Regions from separate parts of the Bradyrhizobium sp. Leo114 genome, predicted to be linked through region 2. Evidence: predicted binding sites of a transcription regulator. Region 2 holds the regulator's gene; each other region holds the start of a gene.
What was found. Region 2 encodes PhoB, which activates phosphate uptake and scavenging genes when phosphate is short. Its sites were predicted from a motif close to TGTCATNNANCTGTCAT; they were not measured.

Region 1: ACZIRK_RS16160 (UDP-2,3-diacylglucosamine diphosphatase) is a predicted target of PhoB. The motif match lies at 2,991-3,007, and genes of this name have one in related genera.
Region 3: ACZIRK_RS09365 (STN domain-containing protein) is a predicted target of PhoB. The motif match lies at 1,254-1,270, and genes of this name have one in related genera.
Region 4: ACZIRK_RS12435 (alkaline phosphatase D family protein) is a predicted target of PhoB. The motif match lies at 2,957-2,973, and genes of this name have one in related genera.

The regions. Positions count from the first base shown of each region.
Region 1 is NZ_JBUYEN020000011.1:187,755-192,335, forward strand. Features, by position in the region: gene ACZIRK_RS16150 (threonine/serine dehydratase) at 1-933, opposite strand, end outside; gene ACZIRK_RS16155 (glycosyltransferase family 4 protein) at 1,094-2,158, opposite strand; gene ACZIRK_RS16160 (UDP-2,3-diacylglucosamine diphosphatase) at 2,155-2,967, opposite strand; gene thiD (bifunctional hydroxymethylpyrimidine kinase/phosphomethylpyrimidine kinase) at 3,140-3,940, opposite strand; gene ACZIRK_RS16170 (Lrp/AsnC ligand binding domain-containing protein) at 4,079-4,324, shown strand.
Region 2 is NZ_JBUYEN020000003.1:53,241-57,821, forward strand. Features, by position in the region: gene ACZIRK_RS04525 (aspartate aminotransferase family protein) at 1-379, opposite strand, end outside; gene ACZIRK_RS04530 (GcrA family cell cycle regulator) at 878-1,393, shown strand; gene phoB (phosphate regulon transcriptional regulator PhoB) at 1,515-2,222, opposite strand; gene phoU (phosphate signaling complex protein PhoU) at 2,339-3,055, opposite strand; gene pstB (phosphate ABC transporter ATP-binding protein PstB) at 3,067-3,888, opposite strand; gene pstA (phosphate ABC transporter permease PstA) at 3,885-4,581, opposite strand, start outside.
Region 3 is NZ_JBUYEN020000006.1:76,664-81,244, reverse strand. Features, by position in the region: gene ACZIRK_RS09370 (RNA polymerase sigma factor) at 1-366, opposite strand, end outside; gene ACZIRK_RS09365 (STN domain-containing protein) at 436-1,164, opposite strand; gene ACZIRK_RS09360 (response regulator transcription factor) at 1,916-2,608, opposite strand; gene ACZIRK_RS09355 (tetratricopeptide repeat protein) at 2,991-4,581, opposite strand, start outside.
Region 4 is NZ_JBUYEN020000008.1:216,765-221,345, reverse strand. Features, by position in the region: gene ACZIRK_RS12455 (TAXI family TRAP transporter solute-binding subunit) at 1-339, shown strand, start outside; gene ACZIRK_RS12450 (YkvA family protein) at 340-723, opposite strand; gene ACZIRK_RS12445 (4a-hydroxytetrahydrobiopterin dehydratase) at 835-1,134, opposite strand; gene ACZIRK_RS12440 (TAXI family TRAP transporter solute-binding subunit) at 1,307-2,749, shown strand; gene ACZIRK_RS12435 (alkaline phosphatase D family protein) at 3,038-4,581, shown strand, end outside.

The DNA.
Region 1 (4,581 bases), on a different contig from region 2:
GACGACGTTCTTGTCCTTGGCGTCGATGCGGCCGGCGAGCAAGGCGGCAAGGCCGACGGCGCCGCCGGGCTCGACCACCAGCTTCAATTCGCGATAGGCGAACGCAACCGCAGCGGCGACTTCCTCATCTGAAGCCGACACGCCGCGCGCCAACAGCTTGCTGTTGATCGCAAATGTGAGCTCGCCCGGCATCGCCGCCATCAACGCGTCGCAGATGGTGCGGGCGGCGGCTGGATGCGGCTCGCGATGTCCTACCTGCAGCGACAGCGCGTGGTCGTCATAGCCCTTCGGTTCGGCGACGATCACCTGGGCTTGCGGGAATTTGGCCTTCACGGCGGTCGCGACGCCCGCGATCAGCCCGCCGCCGGACGCCGGTGCCACCACGATGTCAGGCGTAAGCCCAAGCGTGGCCATGTCCTCGGCGATCTCGCGGCCCGCGGTGCCCTGCCCTGCGATCACGAAGGGATCGTCATAGGGACGCACCAGCGTCGCGCCGCGCTTCTCCGCGATGCCATTGGCGATCGCCTCGCGGTCCTCACGGTCGCGGTCATAGAGCACGACCTCGGCGCCATAGGACTTGGTGCGCTCGCGCTTGGTGATGGGCGAGTCCGCCGGCATCACGATGGTCGCCTGCATGCTGAGGATCTTCGCCGCTGCGGCCACACCTTGGGCGTGGTTACCGGAGGAGAATGCGACGACCCCGCCACCACGCTGGGCCTGCGGGATCGACGACAGTTTGTTGAAGGCGCCGCGGAACTTGAACGAGCCTGTCCGCTGCAGCATTTCCGGCTTTAGGAACACCGTGGTCCCGGCGCGCTCGTTGAGGACGGGAAAGGACAGCAGCGGCGTGCGCACCGCGAACGGCGCGACCACCTTTGCGGCGGCTTCGATATCAGCCGCGCCGATGGGTTGATTTGCGATGATTTCGGTCATCCCCGATTTGTAACGCGGTCGCGGACAAGCCGGCAAGACGCTTCTGTGTGATCCCCGGCCGTAGCCCGGGTGGAGCGGAACGCGTAACCCGGGACCGCTGGTCAAGACAGATACGGAAATCCCGGGTTGCGCTGCGCTCCACCCGGGCTACCGGGTCAGGCTAGGCTGCGAAATGCGGGTCCTCAGCCACGAATTCCGCCGCTTCGTTCTCAGGCTCGGGCTCGACCGGCCGGAAATTGAGGGCGTGGTCGATAAAAACGCGCGCCGAGGTTTGCCAGGTGTGGCGCGCAGCAAAGTCGACACAGGTTCGCGCGGGGATGCTGAGCGCCTCCAGACAGGCCTCGCGGAGGTCTTCTTTCAGCACGCCGACCGGCGCAGTGCCGATCACGTCACGCGGACCGACCACCGGGAAAGCGGCGACCGGCAGGCCGCTCGCAAGCGCCTCCAGCAGCACCAAACCGAAGGTGTCGGTCCTGCTCGGAAACACGAACACATCGGCAGCGGCATAAATGCGCGCCAATTCCTCGCCGTGCCGTGCGCCCAGGAACACGGCGTCGCGGTATTTCCGCTCCAGTGCCGGCCGCGCCGGCCCGTCGCCGACAACGACCTTGGTGCCCGGCAGATCGAGATCGAGGAAGGCTTCCAGGTTCTTCTCGACCGCCACCCGGCCGACGCTCAGGAAAACCGGTGCCGGAAGACAGAGGTCGACATGGCGCGGATGGAACAGCGCGGTATCGACGCCGCGCGACCACAGCACCACGTTGCGAAAGCCGCGCGAGCGCAGTTCGGCGGCGAGCGCCGGAGTTGCCGCCATCACCGCCTGGCTCGGCCGATGGAACCAGCGCAACAGCCGCCAGACCCAGTTTTCCGGGATTGGCGAGCGCGCCGAGACATAGTCGGGAAAGCGGGTGTGAAAGCTCGTGGTGAACGGCAGACCGCGCTTGCGGCAGTAGCGGCGCACCAACAGCCCGATCGGACCTTCGGTGGCGATGTGGATGCTGTCGGGCTTGTCCTGCTCGATCAGCGCGGCAATCGCAGCCGGATGCGGCAAGGCCAGCCGGAGGTCGCGATAGCTCGGCATCGCGAAGGTGCGGAACGATTGCGGTGTGAGAAATGCGATCTCAACGCCGAGGCCCTTTGCCGCCTCGGCCATCATGGTCAGCGTCCGAACCACCCCGTTGACCTGGGGATGCCATGCGTCGGTCGCGACCAGGATTTTTGTCATGCAGCGCGCGCCGTGACCCGCGGCACTGGGGCGATGCGCCGGACCGGGTCCGTCCAGGTGATGATCTCGAAGCGGCCATCCTCGTGCTCGGCTAGCGCCGTGCAGCTCTCGACCCAGTCGCCGCAATTCATGTAGCGGATGCCGTGCTCGTCGCGGATCGTTGCATAATGGATGTGGCCGCAGATCACGCCGTCGCAGCCGTGGCGACGTGCTTCGCTCGCAAGCGTGGTTTCGAACGCGCCGATGTAATTGACTGCCTTCTTGACCTTCAGCTTCGCCCATTGCGACAGCGACCAGTAGGGCACGCCGAACATGCGGCGGAAGAAGTTGACGAAGCGATTCATCTGGATCGCGAAGTCGTACGCCTTGTCGCCGAGATGGGCGAGCCAGCGCGCATTCTGCACCACGAGGTCGAAGATATCGCCGTGGATCACGAGGTAGCGCTTGCCGTCGACGCCGGTGTGGATGGTGTTCTCCATCACGTCGATGCCGCCGAAATGCGTGCCGTAGTACTTGCGCAGGAACTCGTCGTGATTGCCGGGGATATAGATGACCTTGGCGCCCTTGCGTGCCTTGCGCAGCATCTTCTGCACGAAATCGTTGTGGGTCTGGGGCCAGTGCCAGCTCGACTTCAGCGCCCAACCGTCAACGATGTCGCCAACCAGGTAGATCGTGTCGGCATCGTGAGAGCGCAGGAAATCCAGCAATCGGTCGGCTTGCGACCCGCGGGCTCCGAGATGGACATCGGAGATAAACAACGTGCGAAAGCGCCGCTCGGGGCTCTCTTCACTGAAAGAGTCGCTTCCCATACCTGTGCACCTAACAAATCCCTGTGACAGGGCGATGACGATTCGTCGCAGCCAACAGTCCCACCAGAATCAGCTACGCGCCCCTTTGAAATGCGGATAACAGCGCCATGCGACAATCTGGCGACACCAGAGGCCGTAGATATGCGGGACAGGGTTGAGGCAGCTCGGTCGTCTAATAAAATCTGTGAAAATGATGCACCGGCCCGTGGCCGTGGCCGACGGTGAAACGGTCGGCGGCTTCGATGGCGGCGCTGATCCAGCGCTTGGCATTGCGCACGGCTGACGTCACGTCTTCGCCCTTGGCAAGCTCGGCTGCGATCGCAGACGACAAAGAGCAGCCGGTGCCATGGGTGTTTGCGGTGCTGATGCGCGGCGCCGCGAGCACGATCGCGCTGTCTACATCGACGAGATAGTCGATGCTCTCGCTGCCCTGCCCGTGCCCGCCCTTAATCAGGACCGCCTGACAGCCGAGGGCAAGCAGCCGCCTGCCCTGGCTCTCGATGGCGGCCTCATCCGAGGCCATCGGTTCGTCGAGCAGTGCTGCGGCCTCCGGCAGGTTCGGGGTGATCAACGACGCAAGCGGGATCAATCTCGTGCGCAGCGCATCGACCGCCTCCGCGGCAAGCAGGCGATCGCCCGAGGTTGCAACCATCACCGGATCGAACACGACATGCTTCGGCGACCAGCGCTCGAGCCCGGCCGCGATCGCATCGATGATCGAAAGCTCCGCCACCATGCCGATCTTGACCGCGCCGACCGCAAGATCGGAGAACACCGCATCGATCTGCGCCGTCACGAACCCGGCCGGCACCTGATGGATGCCGCGCACGCCCATCGTATTCTGCGCGGTGAGCGCGGTGATGACGGATGCGCCGTAGACACCGAGCGCGGCAAAGGTCTTCAAATCCGCCTGGATGCCGGCGCCGCCAGAGGAATCAGAACCGGCAATGGTGAGTGCGATCGGCGTCGTCATCGGAAAGCTGCCGCGCAGTGGGATAGGCATAATACCATGGTCCCTCCTAGCGCGGCGAACCAAGGCCGGCAAGCTGGCTTGCCATTGCACGGCGAATTTGGCTCTATGGGCCGGCTACCTGCCCCGGAGATAACAGCGATGGTTCCCTTCTTCATCCAGATCAAGTGCAAGCTCGGCCAGTCCTATGCCGTCGCCAATGCGCTGGCGGAGGCCGAGATCGCCTCCGAGATCTACTCCACCGCGGGCGATTACGATCTCCTGGTGAAGTTCTACGTCGACAAGGACACCGACATCGGCCATTTCGTCAACGAAAAGGTCCAGGTCATCCCGGGTATCCAGGACACCCACACCATCATCACCTTCAAGGCGTTCGGGACCACCTAGACTAGTTGACGTGGCCGACTGCCCAGACATAGGCGGCCACTGCGGCAGTGTCGGCGTCCGACAGCTCGGCGCCTCCCTTTCGGCGGCATGACGCCGGTATAGTTGCGTGGGTGCGGGACGCCGTCGACAACCGTCTTGGTGATCGCCGCAAGGCTGCCGTCGCTCCACACCCAATTGCCGGAAGTCAGGTCCGGACCGACTGACGTCCCTCGCGCATCGGCCCCATGACATCCGCTGCAGGTGCCGTTGCTGGCCTC
Region 2 (4,581 bases):
TGATGCGGTAGCGCTCCGGATGCCCCTTCGAGAAGTGATAGTGACGCACGACCTTGATCACGCCCTCCATCGCTTCCGCGCCGGAATTGCAGAAGAACACCAAGTCCGCAAAACTCTGCTCGCACAGCCGCGCGGCAAGCTTCTCGCCGTCCGGGCTCTTGAACAGGTTCGACATGTGCCAGAGCTTCGTCGCCTGTTCCTGCAGCGCCTTCACCAGATGCGGATGGGCATGGCCGAGCGCGTTCACCGCGACGCCGGAGGTGAAGTCGAGATAACGCTCGCCTTTGGTCGAGATCAGCCAACAGCCTTCGCCGCGTTCGAAGCCGAGATCGGCCCTGGCAAAAACGGGAAGCAGATGCGACGTGGCGCGGTCGGTCATGGCGATCACTGAAGGGTTCAGACAAGCCTTTCAGACAAGCCCCGGCGGCGTGCAGCGATGCAGACACGCGGCTGGAGCTCATCCAGCGAAAACAAAACGTGCCGCCTTTGCAGGGCGGCACGTGAAGGCATTCTATGCGCGCGGCGGGTGCTGTCAATCGCCACGAAGCCGCCAGGCTGCGCTGCAAAGTGCCGGTAATCCGCAGTTTTCCGGTGTGGTGGAAAAGCCCGATTGCAATCCCTAAATGTCGGAACATGTGGACGCATAGGCGCGGACTCTTGCGCCAGAGTCACGCCATATTGTAGCGTCTAGCCTGTCGGGTACGACATCTCGTGCGGCAGTTTTGATCCCTTAGAGTCCTTTGTGTGCGGCGTACACGTTCGGGTGCGGTTTTCGTGCCCGGCGAGCCTTAAGGGATTCTGCCCGCAGGGATTTTTGAGATTAGGCATCGCAGCGCTGTCCCAGGATCGGCCGGCGCAACGCGAAGGGAAAGATGCGATGACGGTATTGACCTGGTCCGACGAACGCGTCGAGCAGTTGAAAAAGCTCTGGGAAGGTGGCCTCTCGGCCAGCCAGATCGCTGCGGAACTGGGCAACGTGACCCGCAATGCGGTGATCGGCAAGGTGCACCGGCTCGGCCTCTCGGGCCGCGCCAAGAGTCCTGCTGCAGCCGCGCCGCGGCAGCGCAAGGCGCGTCCCGCACAGCCGATGATGCGCGTGGCGCGTCCGGTCTCCCGCGGCAACACCGCGCTCGCCCACGCCTTCGAGGTGGAGGTGGAAGCGGACCCTATCGCCTACGACAATGTGGTGCCGATGAGCCAGCGGCTGTCGCTGCTCGAATTGAACGAGGCCACCTGCCACTGGCCGGTCGGCGATCCCTCGAGCCCGGAATTCTTCTTCTGCGGCGGCAAGGCGCTTCCCGGCCTGCCCTATTGCGCGCACCACTCCCGCATCGCCTACCAGCCGGCGGCTGACCGCCGCCGTCCGACGGTCAAGCCGTCACAAGGCAAGTAAGCCGACGACAGATCGTAGCCTGGGTGGAGCGCAGCGCAACCCGGGAACGCTGTATCGGCGGGTCCAAATTTCCCCGGGGTTACGCTTCGCTGCACCCGGGCTACGGATTGAGGTCGCCGGTTTACGACTGCTCGGCCTTCGCGAAGCGATCATCGAGCGCGTAGCCCGCGCCGCGGACGGTACGGATCGGGTCCTGCTCGCGGCCGGGATTGAGCAATTTGCGCAGGCGGCCGATGTGAACGTCGACGGTGCGCTCGTCGATATAGATGTCGCGGCCCCAAACGCTGTCGAGCAGCTGCTCGCGGCTGAACACGCGGCCGGGATGCTCCAGGAAGAACTCCAGCAGGCGATATTCGGTCGGGCCGAGATCGATCGGGCGGCCCGAGCGCGCGACGCGGCGCTTCTCGCGGTCGAGTTCGATGTCGCCATAGGTGAGCACGGTGGCGAGCCGCTCCGGGCTTGCCCGGCGCAACAGGCCCTTCACCCGCGCGAGCAGTTCAGGCACCGAGAACGGCTTGACGATGTAGTCGTCGGCACCGGTCGCCAGCCCCCTCACGCGCTCGCTTTCCTCGCCGCGCGCGGTCAGCATGATGATCGGGAGCTGCTTGGTCTCCGGCCGCGCCCGCAGACGGCGGCACAGCTCGATGCCGGAGAGTCCCGGCAGCATCCAGTCGAGCACGACAAGGTCGGGAATACGTTCCTTGAGCCTTGTGTCCGCATCGTCTCCACGGGCGACCGTTTCGACATCATAGCCTTCTGCATCGAGATTGTAGCGCAACAGCGTCGTCAGCGCTTCTTCGTCTTCGACCACCAGAATGCGTGCGCTCATCGGCTTGGCTTCTCCTATAGCGGGATGACTCTCTGCTTGAATCGTCATCCCACTCTTCCTTTGATGTTTGAGCAGGATCTTGGCTGAAAGCCGGCGTCGACTTTCCGGATGTTGCTCTAGTTGCCCGGAACGGTCGTGGCGAACGTCGTCATATCCCCCTTCGGCCGCTTGTCGGTGATCTGCTGACCCTCGATCATGTAGAAGACCGTTTCCGCGATGTTGGTGGCGTGGTCGCCGATCCGCTCGATATTCTTGGCGCAGAACATCAGGTGGATGCAGAACGAGATGTTGCGCGGATCTTCCATCATGTAGGTGAGGAGCTCGCGGAACAGCGAGGTGCAGATCGCGTCCACCTCCTCGTCGCTCTTCCAGACGTTCATCGCCGCCGGCAGATCGTGCGCGGCATAGGCGTCGAGCACGGACTTGACCTGCGACAGCACGAGGTCGGTCATGTGCTCCAGGCCGCGGATCAGCTTCAGCGGCTGGAAGTCGTTCTCCAGCGCGGCGACGCGCTTGCCCATGTTCTTGGCGAGGTCGCCGATCCGCTCGAGGTCGGTCGCCACCCGCATCGCGCCGACGATCTCGCGCAGGTCGACAGCCATCGGCTGGCGGCGGGCGATCGTCAGCACGGCGCGCTCCTCGATCACGCGCTGCAGGCTGTCGATCTCGATGTCGGAAGCGACGACACGCTTGCCGAGCGCGACGTCGCGGCGGATCAGCGCATCGACGGATTCGGTGATCATCCGTTCGACCAGCCCGCCCATCTCTGCGACCAGACGGGTCAGTTCCTGAAGATCGCTGTCGAATGCCTTGGCGGTATGTTCAGAAGCCATGATGTCCCTCCTCAACCAAACCGGCCGGTGATGTAGTCCTGGGTGCGTCGATCGCTCGGCGAGGTGAAGATCTTGCTGGTGTCGTCGAACTCGATCAGTTCGCCCAGATACATGAACGCGGTCTTGTCGGAGACGCGCGCCGCCTGCTGCATGTTATGCGTGACGATCGCGATCGTGTAGTCCTCCGACAATTCCTGGATCAGCTCCTCGACCTTGGCGGTCGAGATCGGATCGAGCGCCGAGCAGGGCTCGTCGAACAGGATAACTTCGGGCCGCACCGCAACCGTGCGGGCGATGCAGAGGCGCTGCTGCTGGCCGCCGGAGAGGCTCAGGCCGGAGGCGTTGAGCTTGTCCTTGACCTCGTTCCACAGCGCGCCGCCGCGCAGCGCTTTCTCGACGCGGCCGTCCATTTCAGATTTCGAGATCTTCTCGTAAAGGCGGATGCCGAAGGCGATGTTCTCATAGATCGTCATCGGGAACGGCGTCGGCTTCTGGAACACCATTCCGATCCGCGCCCGCAGCAGGTTGAGGTCGAGCTTGGGGTCGAGGATGTTGGTCTGGTCCAGCATCAACTGGCCGGTGGCGCGCTGGCCGGGATACAGGTCGTACATCCGGTTGAAGATCCGGAGCAGGGTCGACTTGCCGCAGCCGGACGGGCCGATAAAGGCGGTGACGCGGTTGGTGCCGAGCGTCAGGTTGATGTTCTTCAACGCATGGTGCTCGCCGTAATAGAAGTTGAGGCTGCGTGCAGTCACCTTTGGCGCCGCTTCCGGCAGCGACTTCTGGGGAATGGCCGCGCTCGGGCTGGTCGTCGATACGGACAGATCGGTCATTTTGCGCTCCTTTCGGCGCCGAGAATGCGCGCGCCGATGTTGAGCGCGAGCACGGTCAAGGTGATAAGCAAGGCCCCGCTCCAGGCGAGCTCCTTCCAATAGGCGTAGGGGCTCTGCACGAAGTTGTTGATGGTCACCGGCAGGTTCGCCATCGTCTTGGTCAGGTTCAGGCTGAAGAACTGATTGGACAGCGCGGTGAACAGCAGCGGCGCGGTCTCACCGGCGACGCGGGCGGTCGCCAGCAGCACGCCCGTGATCAGGCCGGAGCGCGCCGCGCGATAGGCAATCCGCTTGATCACCAGCGAGCGCGGAAGGCCAAGCGCGGAGGCCGCCTCCCGCAGCGGGTTGGGGACGAGCAGCAGCATGTCCTCGGTAGTGCGGAGCACAACCGGGATGACGATCACCGCCAGCGCCAGACAGCCGGCCAGCGCGGAGAAGCCGCCCATCGGCACGACGACCGCGCCATAGATGAACAGGCCGATGATGATCGACGGCGCGCTCAAGAGGATGTCGTTGATGAAGCGGATCACCGAGGTGAGCCGGTCATGCTTGCCGTATTCGGCCAGATAGGTGCCCGCGAACAGGCCGAGCGGCGCGCCGATGCCGACACCGATCACGGTCATGATCACCGAGCCGACGATCGCGTTCAACAGACCGCCATCGGTGGAGCCGGGCGGCGGCGTGTTCTTGGTG
Region 3 (4,581 bases), on a different contig from region 2:
CCGTCGCGGGGTTAATTCCCGGATCGCCTGTTGAAAGGCTTCGAGCTCGATCTTCGCTTCCAGACTTCGTTGGGGACCGGGCGCTTCATCGGCAATGTCGAAGGCGATCTTCGCGTCATCGAGCGAAACCGTGTATTTTTCCGAGTGCAGTTTCCTCAGGGCGATATTTTTGGCCATGCGCAACAAGTAAGAGCGCGGCCGCTGCACCGGCGGCAGATCCGCGCCCCGGCAAAGCTCCATATACGTGTCCTGCAAGGCGTCACCTGCAAGCTCCACCGAATTCAATCGACGGGCCAACCTGGCTCGCAAATCATCATAGCAGAGTGTCAAAAAACGGCGCAATTCGGCGCGGCTGCTGTGGGTCATGCGGGATCGCGACGCTGGACCCTTGTCCCGCAAGCGTCGTACGCGCCCCCTGCCTCGCGCAGCGACATACTAGCGCCCGGCCTTCTGGTCGACGGGTGATGCGCAGAGCCTCGCATCGGCCGCTGCTCCCGGCAGCGCAACCATGGTGATCGGCTGCGGCATCTGCGCCGGTGGCGGTTCGGTCACGCGTGACTTGCCAAGCGTCGCCAACAGCATCCGGTGACTTGCCTGTTCGCCGGCCGATCCGTCCAGTTCTGCGTGCTGCACCAATCCCGACGAACTGATCCACAGCTTGATCACCAGCCGATAACTCACGGGACGCGTGTCGGGATACCGGCACAGAATGCGCAGGATGTCGTCTTGCACCACGGCGAAATAGCGCTGATATTGGCCATCCCGGGCGATCCGTGCCGTGGCGAACGCATGCGCCGTATCGTCGCCGGGATGAATCAGCAGGTAGCTGTTTTCGCGCGCGCGCAGTGGGACGAGTTCTGTCCCTGCGAGCAGGTCTCTGAGAGCATCGTCACGCGTAAGGGCGCCGGTGACCGCAGAGGATCGCTGTCCGATGGCCGCTGCGCCGTCGTAATATACCTCGGTCCCGGTCGCCGCGCAGAACGCGTCTATGGCAGACGCCAGAGGTTGCGCGGGGATGTCGAAGGAAGTCGCTCCCGCCGGCGATGCATGCGACAGAGCCAGAACCATCATCAAATGCGCGACAACAACGGCAAGATCCCGTGTGATCACGCACTTCCACCTGCTGACGATGTTGATGAAATGCTGGTTCACCTTGGCAAACACGAGACTCACGGATGGCTGCGGATCGGTCCGTTACGAATTGAACCAGAGGCCGGTCAATCAGAAACTCTCCCCAACTTACGACGCTGCGCAAGACGGTATTGTGACACGCTTAGACTACGGACCTAGTGTCACCCAATGCTAAACGCCGTCGTTGACTCGAAAGGCGTCGTCTCATCCCGAACTAATCATCGATTTGGATGCTCGATGCGCGACGCAGTATCAGGCCTTGCAGCGGTAGATTTGCACCTCTTGTGCGAGATGTGCTGACATGATGCCGCCCGCAACGGGCCTCACTGATCCCTACATGGGGCGATTGTTTGGAGCACCTGAACGACATAGCGCTGTCGTCGAGGTCTTGAAGATCGAGAGCTTCCGGCGATACGGCGAAGGCGATCGGCGAGACTCACGAAGTCAAGTGTGATCCGGCCGCGCGGATCATCAGCCGCGCGAGGCTGTCGAAAGTTGAAAGAGGAAAGCCGAACTATTCCGATCGCGGGCAAGATTGCTCGCGGGCTTGGGCTAAGCCTTTCTTTGATCGCTGGAGGCGCTGAAGCATCCGGTGGCGCGATCCGGGTAGTGCCATCCAGCGCTCGATTGACGTTCGTAGACAAAGCAAACGGCTTTGAGCACGAGTTGCCTTCACCGCCTTCAGATATTCCAGGTATCGAGGTGCTGCGCCACGAGATCGCGCGTGAAAAGGCTGGTGTAGGTCGTACACCTCGACCTCGGTCCGAGACCCAACTGTGAAGTCTCAAGCAGAGGGCCGGACACAGAATCCCACACCGCGAACTGTATGAATGATTGGATAGGCTTGTTCGCTGTCGATCTTTCTTCGCAGACGTCCGACGTAGACATCAATAAGATTCGTCGCAGGATCGAAATGCAGACCCCAGACGTGCTGCAGCAGCAGACTTCGAGTGATGACTTCGCCGGTATGGCGAGCAAGATACTCCAGGAGTCTGAATTCCCGGGGCCTTAGCCCGATCTGTCGGCCGGCCCGGGACGCGGTTCGAGCCACGAGATCCATCTCCAGATCGCCGACCCGCAGTACGGTTTCCTGGTGAACAGAAGTGCCACGCCGCGACAGCGCATCAACACGAGCAAGCATTTCTGCGCAGGCGAACGGCTTCACGAGGTAGTCGTCGGCGCCTGCACGCAGACCGTCCACGCGATCAGCAACTGCACCGAGCACACTGATGATCAATACGGGAGTCCCGATTCCGTCTTGCCTGAGACGGCGGATGACTTCGATCCCGTCGATGCCCGGCAAAATGCGATCGACGGTCATCACGACATATTCGGCGGCGCGACCAAAGCTTAGCCCCTTCTCGCCGTCGGACGCGATCGTGACGTCATAGCCAGCGGCACCCAGGCAGCTACCAAGCTCCCTGGCGGTCCACCAATCATCCTCGATGACGAGAACACGACGCGCGCAGTTCGGCATGACATCACCTCCACCGCGGGTTGCGGGCTTCGGGATCGTGTCGGTCGCATTGAGACGTCAATGCACTAACACCGCCGCTGGTGGACAATTCCGCAAGCACTTGGAGAGGACCGATCATTTAGGACATTGGTGGGATCGAGTGGGTACGAAGCCTGACCATTCGCAGTAGCCGCGGTTCGATTCACGCGTTCAGCCTTACAATTGGATCGAGTGTGCCGGCGTGGCTTTGCTCGAAAGGGCGAACTGTTAGTGCTAGACGCTTGGCCGGCCGCTCAGTCGATCAGTGGTGGCGCGGTGCACTCGGTGAATTGCCGCGACAATGGTATGATAATACCTACAATACGTATAGCGATTTTTCACGCGCAGACTGTTTAAGGCTGCATCAGTGATCCGCGAGATCCGTGACATGACGTGCCTGTTCGCATGGTTGCGTCGGCAGCATGGGGCGAATGGATGCGAGATCGAGCTCTGCGTCCGCCAGCCCCTGAGCTGCCGCACGCCCTAGCCATAGACGTGCCGCTTCCGGATCGCGCTCGCCGGCCAGCCCGCGCGCTAAATATCGACCCAGCATTTTCTGAGCTTCCGCATGCCCCCGCTCAGCGGCCGCTCGGAACCAGTGCTTCGCGACCGTACGGTCGGTCGGCACGTCATATCCACCGCCATTCAGCAAGCCTAGCGCGAACATGGCGCCAACATGACCCTTGCCGGCAGCCTTCTCGAACAACACCGTTGCCGCGAGAGGATCGCGCGGTCCGCCCCGGCCGTTCACCATCATTTCCGCCAGGGCCGCTTCGGCGTCGGCGATGCCGACCGCGGCGGCGCGCGAAATCCACGCGCGGCCCGCTTCGGCGTTTGCCTCGATGCCACGTCCATCGACAAGCATGCGGCCATACCAGTACTGCGCGTTCGCGACTTCGTCAGCCGCTCGGCGCAGATACTGAGTCGCCTGCCACTCGTCGCGCTCAACGCCAACGCCATCCGCCAGACAGAGCCCGTAGTTGAGTGCCGCCACCAGATCGCCGGCCGCGGCTGCCTGCTCGAGCCAATGGCGCGCCTTAGCCAGATCTTCGGGGTTCCCATCACCGACACCTCGCAGCAGAAGGTTCGCGAGATCCACCCGGGCCTGCAGATCGCCGGCGTCAGCGGACATCCGGAGCCAGCTCGCCGCCTCTCTCGGATCGCGCGCCACCCCGGCGCCGGTCAGATAAAGCAAGCCAAGCGCCCGCGCCGCCGTGTGGTGGCCGGCCTCTGCCGCACGGCGGAACCAGATCGCCGCCTCTGCGTAGTTGGGCGGCAGCGAGCCGCCCCTGACGTATAAGTCGCCGACAAGCGCCGCCGCATCCGGATCACCAGCTAACGCCGCCCTGCGCAGCCACGACTCGCCTTCTGCCGGGTTTGGCTTGACTCCAAGCCCGCACATCAGTGCGCGTCCCCAGCTTGCCTGGCCGGAGCGATGGCCCTTGACGGCCGCCTGCCGGTAGAGCTCGGCCGCGACCGCGAGGTCGCGTTCCGTTCCGACCCCGCGTTCGGTCATCACACCAAGCAGATAAATCGCCGGTAGCAACCCTGCCTGTGCCGCACGCCGGAGATTTTCGACCACCTTGCGCCGCCCTTCGTCATCGGTGACCGACCGCGCCAGCGACTGTGCGTATCCCAGCGCGCCCTGAGGACAACCGGCTTCGGCAGCGCGCTGATACCACCCGCGCGCCTCCTCCAGGTTGCGCATCGATTCCGGGCCGGAGCTCAAAACGTAAGCAAGCACAGCCTGTCCGTCTGCGGAGCCATGCTCGGCTGCCCGCCGCGCCCATTTTTCCGCCGCCACAAAGTCGGGTTCTAGCGCCACCTCGCCTGAGAACAGGCCTGCTACGGAGGAGCTGCCTGCAACGGCTTGCCGGTTCGCTGCGGTGCCAGAGCCGTGGATGTGCAGCACGGCGAGCAACCACTGGGCTTCGACGTGGTCCTGAGCCGCGGCG
Region 4 (4,581 bases), on a different contig from region 2:
CCGAACACCGAGCGCTCGCGCAAGCTGGCGCTGTTCGTGGACGCTTTCTTCACGAAATTCCCGGCCTTCCAGAATCCGCCGTTCCATCCGAAGTGGAAGGAGGTCTCGCTGGCTGCACCGCTGCCAGACTGGACCCGGCTGCCGTCGGCCAAGCAATGGCTGGAGAAGCACAGCGTGGAAGCGGTGACACGCAGTCGCTTCGATGAGTTCCTGAAGCAATCGCCGGGCGCAGCCAAGCTGCAGACGGACGCCGACAAGGAGGCGCTGTTCAAGCAGTTCCAGGCCTGGGAAGCGGAGAACAATGCCCGCGCGCAGGTGCGCACAGGCGAGAAGCGCTAGCTAGATCTCCTCGGCCGTCTCGATGCCGCGCTTCAGCGCGGCACGGGCGGCTTCGCGGTGCTCCGGCGTGATGTGGCTTGCGACCATGCGGATCGCGGTCGCCAGGATCGCAGCATCATCGGTGAAGCCGAGAACCGGCATCACGTCCGGCACGAAGTCGAACGGCAGGACGAAATAGGCGATGGCGCCAAGCAGCGCCGCCTGCACATGGCGCGGCGTCTCTTTGTCGAAGGCGCAATAATAGGCCGCCAGTAGATCTTCGGCGAAAGGCAGTTTCGCCGCCACCCGCTTCAACTTGATCCAGAAACGCCGTCGCACGCTCTCGCGGTCCTGCGCCAGCCCATCGGCCGGCTCGAAAGCGACAGTGTGTTCGGATGATGTCATCGGAAGAAGCTCCCTCGGACCACAGCCGCCAAACGGTCCCGCGACCCCTGACGCAAAAGGTGGGGACCTCCCGCCTGCCCTGCAAGATCATCCAAGGAGAAGTCGCCTCTCTCAGCCAGCCTGCTTGGCGATCGCCTCCATCGCCCTGGCCAATTCGATGTCGCGCGCCGTGACGCCGCCGGCGTCATGGGTTGCGAGCACCACATCGACCGTCTTGTAGACGTTCCTCCATTCCGGGTGATGGTCGCGCTTCTCCGCGATCAGCGCGACGCGCGTCATGAAGCCGAAGGCCTCGTTGAAATCCCTGAACGTGAAAGTCTTGGCGATCGCCTCACGTCCCGGCACCTCGGACCAGCCGGATAGTTCCTTCAGCGCCGATTTCCGCGCTTCCGCCGATAACCGTCCTGCCATGGCAAATCTCCACTTCACTCGTTCACACCCTAACACCGGCAGCCACCAGCGGGATCCATGCTCACGACGCGGCCGCAAAGCGCGTCCTATCGCCGCTGGTAACCATGACGGGATTGTAACCTAGCTGCTGCCGGAATTTTGTTACAATGCAAAGGATAAACGCGTCGGCGGGATGACCCAGAACCTCAAACGGCTGTTTGCGCGATCGATGACCGAGCCTGACTTCGTCGCCGCTCCAGCTTCGCCTCCGCCGCGTTCGGCGCGGCGTCGGCTGAGTTTCGTGATGATTGCCGGCGCGCTTGCCATCATCGGCGCACTGGCCGCCGGCTATTACTTCGCGATGCGTCCGGTGAACTTGAAAATCGCGGTCGGGCCCGCCAACAGTGACGACCTCAAAGTAGTCCAGGCGCTCGCCCAAGCCTACAACCAGGGCAACAGCCAAATCCGGCTGCGTCTGATGCAGACGGACGGCGCGGTAGCGAGCGCCGAGGCGCTGGCCGGCGGCAAGGCCGACCTCGCCATTATCCGCGGCGATCTGGATGTCCCCAAGAATGCGCAGGCGGTGGCGACGCTGCGCAAGAATGTCGTGGCGATCTGGGTGCCGCCGCAGGGCAAAGGCAGGGGCAGGAAAGCAGCGCCAAAAATCACCAAGATCGCGCAGCTCGCCGGCCACCGCGTCGGTGTCGTCGGCCGCACGCCCGCCAACGTCAACCTCTTGAAGGTGATCCTGCAGCAATATGGCGTCGACCCCGCCAAGGTAGAGATCGTCCAGTTTCCCGCCAATGAGACGGCCGAGACCATCAAGGGCCAGAAGGCGGACGCCTATCTCGCCGCCGGACCCGTCAACAGCAAGATCACAACCGACGCGATCGCAGCTTCGACGCGCGGCACGCCGACCTTCCTCGCCATCGACGCGGCGGAAGCGATCGCGCAGAACCATCCCGCCTATGAAGCCTCGCAAATCCCCGCCGGCTCGCTCGGCGGCGTCGACCGCCCTGCGGACGAGGTCAAGACCATCAGCTTCTCGCACCATATCGTGGCGCGCAGGGGCATTTCCGAATCGACCATCGCCATCTTCACCCGACAGCTGTTCTCGATCCGGCAGTCGCTGAAGAACGATTTCCCGCCGGCCGCCAGGATCGAGACGCCGGACACCGACAAGGACGCCACGATTCCCGTGCACCCTGGCGCTGCGGCTTTCGTCGATGGCGACGAGAAGACCTTCCTCGACCGCTACAGCGATTACATCTGGTGGGGGCTGATGCTGGTCTCCGCAATGGGTTCGGCCGGCGCCTGGTTTGCCGGCTACCTGAAGAAGGACGAACGCAGCATCAACACGTCGCAGCGCGACCGGCTGCTCGACATGCTCGCTGCCGCGCGCCACAGCGATTCGATGGAAGAACTCGACCAGATGCAGGCCGAAGCCGACAACATCCTGCGCGAAGCGCTGACCTGTTTCGAGCACGGCGGAATCGAGCAGGGCACGCTGACCGCCTTCAACATCGCGCTCGAGCAATTCCACAATGCGGTCACCGACCGCAAGCTGCTGTTGATCAGCATGCCGCAAAACCTGCAGCGCGCCAGCGCGCAATTCCGGGCGGCAGGGACCGCTTAGCCAAGGCGGGACGCAATCGGGTTCGCTTCAGTTCCCTGTTTGCGGGGCACGCGACCTCTCCTCCGTCATTCCGGGATGCGCCGAAGGCGCAGGCCCGGAATCCATCGGGCCGCAAGCGACGTGGATGAATGGATTCGGGGCTCACGCTTCGCGTGCCCCGGAATGACGACCAGATGCAATTTCTCTGCGATCACGTGGAGATGCCGCCGTAATCGCTTCGTCATAGAATCCTTCTAGGTCTGTTGCGACATTTCGGCGCATCCGGCGCCGGACCGACGGAGGCTTGCCATGACGATCAGGATTTCCCGCCGAAAGTTCCTCTCTTCAGCCGCTGTCGGCGCCGGCGTCATCGCGATGCCCCACCTCTCCCGCGCCGCCGACCGGCCGGCCGTCACCCATGGCGTGCAGTCCGGCGACGTCGGAGTTGACGGCGGCGTGGTCTGGGCGCGCGCCGACCGGCCGTCGCAAATGATGGTCGAGGTCGCGACGACCGAATCCTTCAAGGACGCGCGCGCACTGCCGCCGATCGCGGCCCTGCCCGAAAGCGATTTCACCGCCAAGATGCTCCTGGAAAACCTGCCCGCGGGCCAGGACATCTTCTACCGCGTGCGCTTCCGCGACCTCGCCCATGTCAACGTCCTCGGCGAGCCCGTAACCGGCCGCTTCCGTACCGCGCCCGCCGACCGGCGCGATGTCAGCTTTGTCTGGGGCGGCGACGTCGCCGGCCAGGGCTGGGGCATCAATCCCGACGATGGCGGCATGTTCACCTTCGCCACCATGGCCAAATACAAGCCGGATTTCTTCCTGCATTCCGGCGACACCATCTATGCCGATGGCGTCATTCCGTCCGAGGTGAAACTCGCCGACGGCAAGCTCTGGAAGAACCTCACCATCCCGGAGAAGGCCAAGGTCGCCGAGACGCTCGACGAGTACCGCGCGGCGCACAAGTACAACCTGCTCGACGAGCATGTGCGCGGCTTCAATGCGGAGGTGCCGATCTTCGTGCAGTGGGACGACCACGAGGTCACCAACAACTGGTCGCTGTCGAAACAGCTTCCTGCCGCCTACAAGGAGCGCGACATCAACGTGCTGGCGGCGCGTGCGGCGCGCGCCTTCCACGAGATGTATCCGATGCGCGAAAGCATCGTCGAGCCGGGACGCGTCTATCGCACGCTCAGCTACGGACCGCATCTCGACGTATTCATGCTGGACGAGCGCAGCTATCGCGGACCCAACGGGCCAAACCAGCAGACCAGCTACGGTCCCGATGCTTATTTCCTTGGCCCGGACCAACTCGCCTGGCTGAAGCGCGGACTGCTCAACTCGCGCGCCACCTGGAAGGTGATCGCCTCCGACATGCCGCTCAGCCTCATCGTCTATGACGATGCGGCCAACAGCAAGGGCTCCGAAGCGTTCGCGCAAGGAGACGGCCCGGCGCGCGGCCGCGAGCTCGAGATCGCCGAGATCCTGCGTTTCATCAAGACCGCCGGGATCGTCAACACCGTGTGGCTGACCGCCGACGTGCACTACGCCGCCGCGCACTATTACAATCAGAACAAGGCGCAGTTCCAGGACTTCGACCCGTTCTGGGAATTCGTCTCCGGCCCGCTGCATGCCGGCACTTTCGGCCCCAACGAGCTCGACAACACGTTTGGACCCGAGGTGAAGTTCATCAAGGCGCCCGGAGCCGACAAGCAGAACCTGCCGCCATCGGCGGGCATGCAGTTCTTCGGCCACGTCAAGATCGACGGCGCGACCGGACAGATGACAGTAACCTTGCGCGACCGCGCCGACGTCGCGCTGTGGTCGACCACGCTCGACCCGAAGCCGGT